3 regions of the Novosphingobium sp. EMRT-2 genome follow, and region 1 is predicted to be linked to each of the others. Evidence: riboswitches for the same ligand, from Rfam matches in the RefSeq annotation. Region 1 holds a riboswitch; each other region holds the start of a gene.
The links. A riboswitch is a leader RNA that binds a small molecule or an ion and turns the genes downstream of it on or off. The one in region 1 is predicted to bind cobalamin.
Positions count from the first base shown of each region.

Region 2: linked by a shared signal. The riboswitch ahead of FA702_RS20535 (TonB-dependent siderophore receptor) and the one ahead of cobW (cobalamin biosynthesis protein CobW) in region 1 are both predicted to bind cobalamin.
Region 3: linked by a shared signal. The riboswitch ahead of FA702_RS14770 (TonB-dependent siderophore receptor) and the one ahead of cobW (cobalamin biosynthesis protein CobW) in region 1 are both predicted to bind cobalamin.

Region 1 covers NZ_CP039695.1:257,982-261,886, reverse strand. Annotated here, with positions in the region: gene cobN (cobaltochelatase subunit CobN) at 1-609, opposite strand, end outside; gene cobW (cobalamin biosynthesis protein CobW) at 619-1,656, opposite strand; cobalamin riboswitch at 1,839-2,079, opposite strand; gene FA702_RS01390 (hypothetical protein) at 2,109-2,627, opposite strand; gene FA702_RS01385 (HoxN/HupN/NixA family nickel/cobalt transporter) at 2,620-3,666, opposite strand; gene FA702_RS01380 (TonB-dependent receptor) at 3,738-3,905, opposite strand, start outside.
Region 2 covers NZ_CP039697.1:571,601-575,505, forward strand. Annotated here, with positions in the region: gene cobO (cob(I)yrinic acid a,c-diamide adenosyltransferase) at 1-486, opposite strand, end outside; gene FA702_RS20530 (hypothetical protein) at 483-1,055, opposite strand; cobalamin riboswitch at 1,300-1,501, opposite strand; cobalamin riboswitch at 1,560-1,751, shown strand; gene FA702_RS20535 (TonB-dependent siderophore receptor) at 1,959-3,905, shown strand, end outside.
Region 3 covers NZ_CP039695.1:3,007,486-3,011,390, forward strand. Annotated here, with positions in the region: gene FA702_RS14765 (cell wall hydrolase) at 1-870, opposite strand, end outside; cobalamin riboswitch at 1,023-1,224, shown strand; gene FA702_RS14770 (TonB-dependent siderophore receptor) at 1,330-3,234, shown strand; gene FA702_RS14775 (ABC transporter substrate-binding protein) at 3,299-3,905, shown strand, end outside.

The sequences.
Region 1 (3,905 bases):
GACCAGCGGCCGTTCGCCGCGCACGAATGTCTGCGGATCGACAAGCCCCCGCTCTGGATGCCAGAATCCGACTATAGGCAAGGGCTCGCAGTCCGCCTCAGTCCCTCCGCTCAGCCCTGCCGCGCGGGCCAGGACGCCCAGCGCCGCCTCCGCCGCCTGAGCACCTCCCGCCTCGCATAGCCGCGACAGCTCCCGCAGAGCGGACGCCGGAACCGTCGACACGCTATCCAGCCGCTCGTCAGGGCGGCCATCGCCCGAAATGACCGCCAGCGCCATCCCGCGCGAGCGGGCCAGCGCCTCGACCTGCTGGAGACCATAGCTCCAGTAGGGCGTGCCGCCGATCAGCCGGATCAGGATGGCCCGCGCACCCGATAGCGTCCGTTCAAGATAGGTATCGACCGAGAGCGGATGCGCCAGCGCGGCCAGATTGGCGAGCCGCAGGTCCGGAAAGGCTGCATCGCGCGCCCGCGCCAAACGCCATCCGCCCGCGAAAGCGCCCAGGTCGCTGTCCGAGAAGGACAGGACCACAAGATCCGCGGGCTCCTGCCCCAGATCCTGCGGGACGGCGGTTTCCTCCATCCCGTGGGTTTCGCGGAAGATAACGTGCATCGGCAGCGGTCAGTCTTGCAGCACAGCGTGCAGAACGCCGTGGTCGATCGCGTCATGCTCGGCGATGGCGACCAGCGTTGTGCGCCGCGCCTCACCGGGCCGCCACGGGCGATCATAATGATGGCGCACACGAGTACCCACGGCCTGCACTAGCAAGCGCATCGGCTTACCGGTCACGGCGGCATAGCCCTTCACCCGCAGGATACCATGATCGCGCGCCAGCGTTTCGATCCGGCCCACAAGGTCCGTCGGATCGGCAATCTCATCGAGCGCGATCACCGTGCTGTCGAAGTCCTCGTGCTCGTGATCATCGTCACCATCATGATGCGAAGGGCGCGAGGCAATGTCATCCTCGGCGGCAGAACCAAGCCCCAGGATGACGCGCGGATCGATGACACCTTCGGTCAGCTCGATCACCGGCACCGGGCGCGGAGCCTCGGCGGCGATCACCGCGCGCGCGGCGGCGACACCTTCCGCCCCGGCCAGATCGACCTTGGTCAGCAGGACCATGTCGGCGCAGGCCAGCTGATCCTCGAACACTTCGGACAGCGGGGTTTCGTGATCGATGCCGGGATCGGCGGCGCGCTGGGCATCAAGTGCCGCCACATCAGGCGCGAAACGCCCGGCCGCCACCGCTTCGGCATCGGCCAGCGCCAGCACGCCGTCCACGGTGATCCGGCTACGGATCGCGGGCCAGTCGAACGCTTTGAGCAGCGGTTTGGGCAGCGCCAACCCCGACGTCTCGATCAGGATGTGGTCGGGGCGCGGTTCGAGCGCGAGCAGCTTTTCCACCGTCGGGATAAAATCGTCGGCCACGGTGCAGCAGATGCAGCCATTGGCCAATTCGACGATGTTCTCCGCCGGACAGTCGGGAACGGCACAGGATGCAAGAATATCGCCATCGACGCCCAGCGTGCCGAATTCATTGACCACCACCGCCAGCCGCCGCCCGCCGGCATTGCGGATCAGATGGCTGATGAGCGTGGTTTTCCCGGCGCCCAGAAAGCCGGTAACGATGGTGACAGGCACCTTGGACAGGTCGGTCACATGCAATCCCCCGCGCGCCAGAGCGAGAACAGGCGGGGCTTGCCGGACGTTGTCCGGCCGGCGCGCGAGCGACGGGCGGGCGCCGCAAGGCACCCGTCACCACACGGCCGTGCAGCCCCAGCCGCACAGCTTCGTCGCTCAGACGGAGAGTTACCGTGCCATGACCATCCCCTGGATCAGGCAAGAGCGACCGGTGCGCCGGCAGGTCTCCTGGCTCGCGGGTCACAGCTTGATGCACGCCTTCCCGGATTTGCACTGATGCCCAGCATCATGCATTGCCCAGTGGCCGCCCCTCACGAAGAGAGGCATGTGCATCGCGCTATCCGCTTACAGTTGCAGGGACAGCCGCGGATTTGGGAGCGAACCCCCGCACCGCATTCCCGATTAAGCCCCTTGCGGGGCACCGGCGCGATCATCGAAGGACGGGCAAGCCCGATCCTTCAGACCTGCCCCTAGACGAAAATGTCGGCCAAGCCAATTGGCGTTCTGGCTTCATCCTCTTCGCGCCATCGCCTTATCACAGCAGGGTCCGCCGCAAGCTGCTCGATCGCAAGGCAGGGATAGGTCCAAAGTGAAATCTCGGTTGTGCCCTTCTTGATCCTCGATATCCCCGACAGCGCCAGGCGGCCGTCCTTGCCCCACCGAATTCGCTCACGGGACGTGATACCAAGTATTTGCTCGACCTGCCCTTGGCTAATCGGCTTGCACGCGATCCTGAACAATCTTTCCCGCAGCCTCATGATGAGCTGTTCTGCGGCCTGCCGCGAACCTGCATCAAAGACACAGCTTTGGCTGGATTTGATGAAAGTTCCGCCGGAACGCACCATAAACATTCGAATGGCAGCGTCGCGCTCGCCGTGATGCACCCGCAGCCCGAGCGGCATTCGGACGTCGAGATTGATCGAGACGGCCCAGGAATCGTCGCAATGCTTCATCACGACGCAGCGATTGCCATGGCGACGATCAGGCAACGGCGGACACCTCGATCTCGTCAAATCGCTTCCATCGATAGATCGCGAAACTGGCCAGCCAGCACAGCACGAAAAGGCCGATGATCGCGAACCCCAGACTGTTGAAATTCTCGCCCAGTTCGGTCGCCAGACTCCATGGCCATCCGGTCAGGCCCAACTTCTCGCCGATCAGCGCCAGCGTCTCGATGCCGCCGATGACGATGGCCACGATCGCCGAAATCAGGGTGATGGTGATATTGTAGTAGAGCTTACGGATCGGCTTGACGAAGGCCCATTCATAGGCGCCGAGCATCACCACGCCGTCCAGTGTATCGATCAGCGCCATGCCCGCCGCGAACAGCGCGGGCAGGACAAGAATCGTGCCGATCGACAAGCCATTGGCGGCCTGGCTAGCCGACATGCCCAGAATGGCGACTTCGGTCGCGGTATCGAACCCCAATCCGAACAGGAAGCCCAGCGGTGCCATGTGCCAGCTCCTGTTCACCAGCCGGAACATGGGCCGGAACAATCTTGAGAGCAGCCCACGCCCGCTCAGAAGCAGATCAAGGTCGTCGTCAGCATAGCTTCCCCCAGTGCGGACATGGGCAAAGGTTCGCCACACCGAGCGCAGAATCACGAGATTCATACCGGCAATGGCGAAGAGAAACAGCGCGGAGATCACGGTCGCGATCATTCCGCCGAGATCCCTGAATGCGCCGCCGTCCGACAAGGCGCTCGTCGTCAGCGCGATGGTGATCGACGCGATGGCAATGATCCCGGAATGACCGAAAGCGAACCAGAATCCGACCAAAACCGGTCGCTGACCATCTTGCATCAGCTTGCGGGTCACATTGTCGATCGCCGCGATATGATCGGCATCGACCGCGTGACGCAGCCCGAGCCCCCAGGCAAGCAAGGCAGTGCCCAGCATCAGGGGCTGCGCGTAAAATTGGCTCCACGCCCATATCCAAACGGCGATGTTCGCGAGAATTAGTGACGAAAACAGAATGACGATGCGTTGGCGCAACAAGGATAGTGAAGGTTCGGCAGAAGCGGTCATGATCGATCCCGGATCGAGGAAAACGCCGCGCGGCAGGAATGATCCACCGCGCGGCATTGTTGGCATGGCTGTCAGAATGTGAACTTGGCACCCAATCTCACGGTGCGAGGCTCGACGACGCGGCTGAGCCGATCTTCAACCGGACCGCCTGCGTCAAAGGCGGGAATGTAGGACTCGTAGTAGTAGGCGATGTCCTTGTCCCGGCTGCCGAGGACATTCAGCACCTCGCCGTAAATCTC
Region 2 (3,905 bases), on a different replicon from region 1:
GATGACGACGTGCTGCATCGCAGGCCGTGCTTCCAGCGCGGGCATGATCTCGTCGAGCGCGAGGTAGCGATACGTGACGAGGTAGGTCAGCTCGTCCAGCACGACCAGGCTGATCGCGGGATCGGCGAGCGCCGCCCTGGCCTTTTCCCAGCCGGCGCGCGCGGCGGCGATGTCGCGCTGGCGGTCCTGCGTTTCCCAGGTGAAGCCTTCGCCGCACTTTTCCCAGATCACGTCGGGATGGCGCGAGAAGAAGGCGCGCTCGCCCACGTTCTCGGCCCCCTTGATGAACTGGAACACGGCCGCCTTGCGACCGTATCCCAGCGTGCGCGCGACCATGCCGAAGGCGCTGGAGGACTTGCCCTTGCCGTTGCCGGTCAGCACCAGCAGCAGGCCCTTGTCGCGCGTGGCGGCGGCGATTTTGGCGTCGACCACCGCCTTGTGCCGGCGAGTGCGCTCGCGGTGCGCGCTGTCGTCGGTTCCGCTCACCGGCGCTCGCTTTCACGCAGTTCGGGCCGGATCAGGGACAGCAGCGAGAACGCGGCGGCGGCCAGGCCGCTCCAGCCCAGCGTGGCCCACAGCGTCGGCGGGAAATAGCGCCCGATGCGCGGCAGGAAGCCGGCGAGCGTGGGATCGGCGAAGCGGCCGCCGAGGAAGTAGAAGCCGCCGCTGGAAAGCAGTTCGGACGCGAAGGTGGCGCAGATCAGCAGCACGGCCATGATCGGCAGGGCGGCAAGGCTCGCACCCAGCCGGGTTTGCGCGTACCGTCCGGCCAGCCACATCACGCCATAGGCGGGCACCAGCATCCAGTAGGCGGGCGTGAAGCAGAAGCTCGACTGGCCGAACCAGCCGATCACTACCACGTCGATGGCATAGCCAAGCAGGAACAGCGCGCCGAACGCCGCCGCGCGGCGGACGAAGAAGCCCAGCACGAAGAAGCTGGCGAGGCTGGTATCGGGCAGGTGGATGACCTGGCTAAGCGAATGGCTGCGCGTGACGAGCATGACGAGTGCGAGAAGCCCGAAGACGGACAGTTCGAATCGGGTATTGCGGACCATGAGGGGTCTCCTGAACGGGTTGGATTTCGCGTTGTGGCCGCGCACGCGACCATCGGCTGCGGCGCGGGGGCCTTTGCGGTGCGCGGGCGGGCGCGGAACCGAAAGCTCGGGGCCGGGGCGCACGCCTGCTGCGGGTGTCGTGGATGTCAGACGCAGTTCATCACAGGCCCCCTTCGGCAACAAACGCACATATGTCGTCCGCCAAGGGAGAAGCCCTCGTCCGCCCGGTGCATCCCGCCCGCGCGAAGGAACGACGGTAGCGGGCCGGTTTCCTGACTTCCCGGATCATCGCGCCTGTCGCCGCCTTCTCAGGGCCGGAACCCCAATGGCGTGATGGCGATGCGCTCACCGGTCACAGTTGCGGGAGCAGTGCCGGATTCGGCGGATTTCCGCCGGCCGGACTTCCCGATTAAGCCCTTTCGGGCACCCGTTACGCTGCCGGTGATAAGCGAAGCGATGCGCCGCCGCAAGCATTCGCGCTTGCGGCATGGCCGGCGCGAAGCTATCCGCCGCTCTGCGACAGGTTCCCCGAAAGGGGATCAAAAGGGAACGGGGTGCGAAACCCCGGCTGCCCCTGCAACTGTAAGCGGCGAGCCGACCGGCCATCACGCCATTGGGACTTCACCGTCCTGAGAAGGCGGCCGGACCAGCATTGACCCGCGAGCCAGGAGACCTGCCTGACGCGGTCGTTCTTCGTTCGGGCAGGGTGCACCGGACGTTCGAGGTTCCCGCGTCAAAGGCGGGACGATCCCTCGCGCAACGACAGCCACTGCCTGCCGGGAAGACCGTGCGGGAAGCGTCGTCTCGTGCCCTCCGGCGATCTCGCCGGGGCGTCGCGCGGCGGGCGTTTTCCATGCGGTCCGAACGGCAGGTCATCGCCGTTCGTATCCAGGGAACCGCACCATGCGCCTGACCCGTTGTTCCGTTGTTTCCGTCCTCTCGCTCTCGCTGGGCCTTCCCGTGGCCGCCCATGCCGCCCCTTACCCCGACGATCCGGCGCCCGACGCGGCGCCTGACACCTCCATCGTCGTGACCGCGCTGCGCACGCCGGTCGCGCAGGATCGCGTCTCGTCCACCGTCACCGTGCTGGACGAGGCGGCCATCCGGCAGGTGCAGCCGCTGGCCGTGACCGATGTCCTGGTCCGCACGCCCGGCATCAGCCTTTCGCGCAACGGCGGCTATGGCACCGCCACCTCGCTGCGCATCCGCGGCGCGGACGCCGGCCAGTCGGTCATGGTGATCGACGGTGTGCGGCTGTCCGATCCGTCCGCCACGTCCGGCGGTTATGCCTTTTCCAACCTGTTCGTCGATGACATCGAACGCATCGAGATCCTGCGCGGCCCGCAATCGATCCTGTGGGGCAGCGACGCGATCGGCGGCGTCGTCAACGTGACCACGCGCCGCGCGGAAAAACCGCTGGAAGGCAGCCTGGCGGTGGAGGCGGGCACGCACAAGACGGTGAACGCGCAAGCCGGCGTCGGCGGCACGGGCACGCTGGTCGACTGGCGGCTGTCCGCCTCGACCTTCTCCACCGACGGCATTTCGGCCCGCAGCAATGGCACCGAGCCGGACGGATACCGCCGCACCTCGGCCAGTGGCACGGCCACGTTCAAGCTGACGCCCAACCTGTCGTTTGACCTGCGCGGCTACTGGGCCGACGCGCGCAACGATTTCGACGGCACCTCGGGCGACTCGCTCGTCTATGGCCTGACAAAGGAATGGTCGGGCTATGCCGGGCTCAATCTCGCGCTGCTCGACGGCCGCTTCACCAACCGGCTGGCGGCGATGCAGACCGAGACCGACCGCGAGAACTACGATCCCGCCCGCGCGATCCGCCCGCTGAACTTCGACGCGCACGGCCGCGTCCGCCGCTTCGAATACCAGGGGTCGTTCCGCTTTTCCGACGCGGTGCAGGCCGTGTTCGGCGCCGAACGCGAGGAACAGCGCATGACCACGGCCTCGCCCGGCAACAACACCGCGCCCTATGCGCTGGTGCCGCAGCGCGCTTCGACCGACAGCCTCTATGGCGAGTTGCGCGCGACGCCTCTCGCCGGGCTGACGCTCAACGGCGGCGTGCGCTACGATCACCAGTCGCGGTTCGGAGGGAACACGGTGTTCAGCGCCGGCGGCGTCTATACGCCCAACGCGGGCAAGACGGTGCTGCGCGCCAGCTATGACGAAGGGTTCAAGGCCCCGTCGCTCTACCAGCTGTTCAGCCTCTACGGTAACGCGGATCTCAAGCCCGAAAAGGCGAAGGGCTGGTCGGTCAGCTTCGAGCAGGCGCTGGGCAGCGTGCTGCGCGGCTCCGCGACATGGTTCGAGCGCGACACCGACAACCTGATCGACTTCGCCTATTGCCCCACCAGCGGCCCGCTGCCTGCATCCTGCTATGTGCCCGGCACGACCACAACGCGCTTCGGCTACTACGCCAACGTCCGCAAGGCGCACGCGCGGGGCATTGAGCTGAGCGGTGATGCCCGGATCGGCGTGCTGTTCGCGCAGGGCAACTACAGCTGGATTGCGGCGCAGGACCGGTCGCCCGGCGGCGCCGACTTCGGCCGCCAGCTTGCCCGCGTGCCGCGCCATCTCGCCAACGTCGAGGGTGGGATCGATCTTCCGCAGGGGGTGAAGGCCAGCGTGGCCGCGCGCTATGCCGGCGCGACGTTCGACCGCGCGGGCAGCCGCACGACCTTGCCCGATTACTGGCTGGTCGACCTGCGGGTGCAGTGGCTCGTGGCCGGCGGGCTGACGGTCCATGGTCGCATAGAGAACCTGGCCGACCGGCATTACGAGACGGCCAGCGGTTACGGCAGCCTGGGCCGGACGGTCTATATCGGCCTGCGGAGCCGG
Region 3 (3,905 bases), 920 kb from region 1:
ATGCGTGGCCAGGCCCACCGGGGCATAGACGTACCCGGCCAGCGCATCGCGGGCGACGCGCCGCGCGCGTTCCCAGAACGCCACCATCGGCCGGCGCGCCAGCGATCCGTCGCAGGCGAAGCTGAACTGGCAGCCGGGCCGCTCCGATCCCTGATAGACCACGCCGCACACGGTATTGGGGAAGGCGGGATGCGCCACGCGGTTCAGCACCACTTGCGCCACCGCGCGCTGACCGCTGTCGGGTTCCGAAGCGGCCTCGTAATAGATCGCCGCCGTCAGGCATTGCAGCGCGCGCCACTGGTCCTCGCCGCTGCCGCGCGCGAAGATCGGCCGCGCGGCGGGGCCGGCGGGCTCGGCGGTGGAAGCGACCTCCTCGTCGTCGCGGTGCGCGGCCCAGGCCTGTTCGGCGGCATTGGGCGCGATCAGCCCGGTATCGTCGGGTGAGACATAGTAGAAGGCCGATCCGGGAAAGCTCTCGCCCGCCTGCTCGAACGGCTGCAGCGCACCCGCTTCGGCCTGCGCGGCGGCGCGGTCGATTCCGCCGGGGCTGCCCCAGCCGATGGGGCCGAGCACCATCGCGAACAGGCCGATCGTGGCCACGCCGGCCAGACGCTGGCGCAGCAGCGACGGGGTCCGCAGCCGGCGCCGCACCGACACCATGTCGCGCCGGCGGATGCGCGCGGCAAAATCGCGCGGGCGGGGCATCGGCAAGGCGCAGGCGGCGGTCGCTTCAGTGGCTTCGGTGCGTGCCAGGGGAACCGGCGTCACGCCATCGAGCACTGCCGAAGCCGCACGCGCCGCATCCCGCGCCGGCGAGGGCGTGGCCTCGGGCGGAAGGGCGAACGGACGGTAGGCGATCTCCAGCGGCATCGGGTCTTGGACGCGTTCCTTGTACTTTCGTGCGCTAGCGCGCGCGGAAAGGTCCCGCACGCGCGGCGTTCGCGCCGTCCCAGGGCGGCACAGACCCGCGTCATAGGGTGAATCGGTTAAGACTCTTGCCCGTGCCTGCGTTCGGGGCTACGCGCCGCAGCGACGCCACCGGTGCCCCTAAAGGGCCAAGAGGGAATCCGTTGAAGGACCAGTCGGTCCCCGAACCGGAGCTGCCCCCGCAACTGTATCCGGCGAGCGCCCTGTCCACGATGCCACTGGCCGCACGGCCGGGAAGGCGGGCGGGGGGCGATGACCCGGAGAGCCAGGAGACCTGCCGGTGTGTGGTCGTTCCGCGGCCGGGCGGGGTGTACCGGGCGCACGCGTCGTGAGTTCCGCCCGTTGGCCCGGCGGTCCTCCCGCCATGAACGGCAGTTCGTTCATGGGCTGGGAGTCTGAAGAATGCCGGGCAAGTATCTGTTTTTCCTTACCGTATCCCTGTTGGCCGCCACGCCGGCGCTGGCCCAGGACGAGATGGCGCAACCGGCGCCCGCCGCCGTCTCCGCCGATGCGCAGATCACCGTGCTCGCCACGGGCAGCAAGCTGCGGCTCGACCAGACCGGGCAGGCCGTCACCGTCATCACCGCCGACCAGATCGCGCAAGTGCAAGGCCCGGACCTGACGCGCGTGCTGGAGCGCGTGCCGGGCCTCACCTTCTCGCGCAACGGCGGCCTTGGCGGCTTTACCGGCGTGCGCCTGCGCGGCTCCGAAGCCGAACAGGTGCTGGTGCTGATCGATGGCGTGCGGGTGGAAGACGTGTCCTCGCCGTCGGGCGGCTACGATTTCGGCAACCTGCTGACCGGCGGGATCGACCGCATCGACGTGCTGCGCGGCTCGAACTCCGTGGTCTGGGGCAGCGCCGCGATCGGCGGCGTCATCGCGGTGACGACGAAGGAAGTGAACGGCGCGGAAGCCAGCGTCGAATATGGCGCGAAGGAAACCGTCTCCGCCGATGCCGTGGCCGGCGTGGCCAACGATCGCTATGCCTTCTCGCTCAACGGCGGCTACGCGCGCACCGATGGCGTGTCCGCCGCCGCGACCGGCACCGAGCCGGACGGCTATCGCCAGTGGCGCATCGGCGGGCGCGGGCGCGTGAACCTCACCCCCGATCTCTCGCTCAACGCCGTCGCGCGCTATGCCGACAGCCGGCTCGATATCGATGGCTATCCGGCGCCGACTTACACCGTGTTCGGCGACACGCCCGAATTCCAGAAGACGCGCCAGTTCTCGGGCCGCGCCGGGTTCCACTACGCCGGCAGCGCGCTCACGCTCGACGGCGGCTACGCGCTCGCCGATACGCGCCGGACCTACTACGATCCCACCTACGGCACCGATCCGCAGTACGGTTACAAGGGCCGCAGCCAGCGCGTCGACCTCACCGGCCGCATCGCGCTGCCCGCGCATTTCGCGCTCGATTTCGGCGGGGACAGCGAATGGACGCGCTTCTCCTCCACGTTCGATCCCCAGCGCAGCGCGCGCCTCTCCAGCGGCCACGCCCTGCTCGGCTGGTACACCGACCGGGCCAGCCTTGCCGCCGGCGTGCGTGTGGACGATCACAGCCGCTTCGGCACGCAGGCGACGTTCGGTGCCAATGGCAGCGTCCGCGTGGTGCAGGGCCTGCGCCTGCGCGCCAGCTATGGCGAAGGGTTCAAGGCGCCCACACTCTACCAGCTCTATTCGGACTACGGGAACCAGGGGCTCAGCCCCGAACGCAGCCGCAGCTACGATGCCGGGGTCGAATATACCACGGCCGATGGCGTGTTCCATGCCTCGGCCACCTGGTTCCGGCGCGATACGCGCAACCTTATTTCCTATGTCTCGTGCTTCTCGGTCACCAGCCCGCAGTGCGCGGGCGGGCGCTTCGGCTTTTACGACAACGTTGGCAAGACTCGCGCCGAAGGCGTGGAGCTGGAACTGCGCGCCGATGTCAGCCCCACGTTCCGCGCACAGGCGGTCTATACCTATGATCGCGCCCGCAACCTCACCGTCGCGGACGCGAACTACGGCAAGGCGCTCGCCCGCCGCCCACGCAACGCGCTGACGCTTTCGGCCGACTGGACCTCGCCGCTCGCTGGCCTGACCCTGGGTGCGGATGTCCGCCTTGTCAGCGACAGTTTCGACGATGCGGGCAACCGCACCAGGCTCGATGGCTACGAACTGACCACGCTGCGCGCCAGCTTGCCGTTCGGGGATTTCTTCGAACTGTTCGGCCGCGTCGAGAACCTGTTCGATGAAAAGTACCAGACCTCGGCCGGATACGGCACCTGGGGCCGGTCCGCCTTCATCGGCGCGCGGGTGCGGTATTAAGAAACGCCGCGCCTCGCCCTTCCTCACCCCGCCGGCCTTGGGACGGCGAGGCCGGGGGCTGGCGTTGCTGGCGGGCCTCTGCGCGTGCACACCCGCCACGCCGCCACCTTCGGCCGCGCGCGCGCATCCCGCGATCGTTTCGCTCAACCCGTGCAGCGATGCGATCCTGGCCGAAGTGGCCGATCCGGGGCAGGTGCTGGCGCTGTCGCACTACAGCCGCGATCCCCGGTCGAGTTCGATGGACGTGGCGCAGGCCCGGCGCTTCCCCGCCACGCGCGGCACGGTGGAGGAAGTGCTGGCGCTCCATCCCGATCTGGTGCTGGGCGATACGTTCCTCGGCCCGGCGGCGCGCGCGGCCTATGACCGCCTCGGTATTCCGGTTGCCCAGCTTCCCATCGCGATGAACGTGGCCGACAGCCGCGCGCAGGTCCGCCGCATCGCCGCGCTGGCGGGGCATCCGGAGCGCGGCGAGCGGCTCGTCGCGCGGATCGACGCCGCGCTTGCCGCCGCCGCGCCGCCGCCGGGTGCCGCGCCGGTGCCCACGGTCGTCTGGCAATCGGGCGGGATCGTGCCGGGCGAAGGCACGCTGATCGCCGACCTGCTCCGGCGCACCGGCTTTGCCAGTTTCAGCGCCGCGCGCGGGATGCGCCAGGCGGACGTGCTGCCGCTCG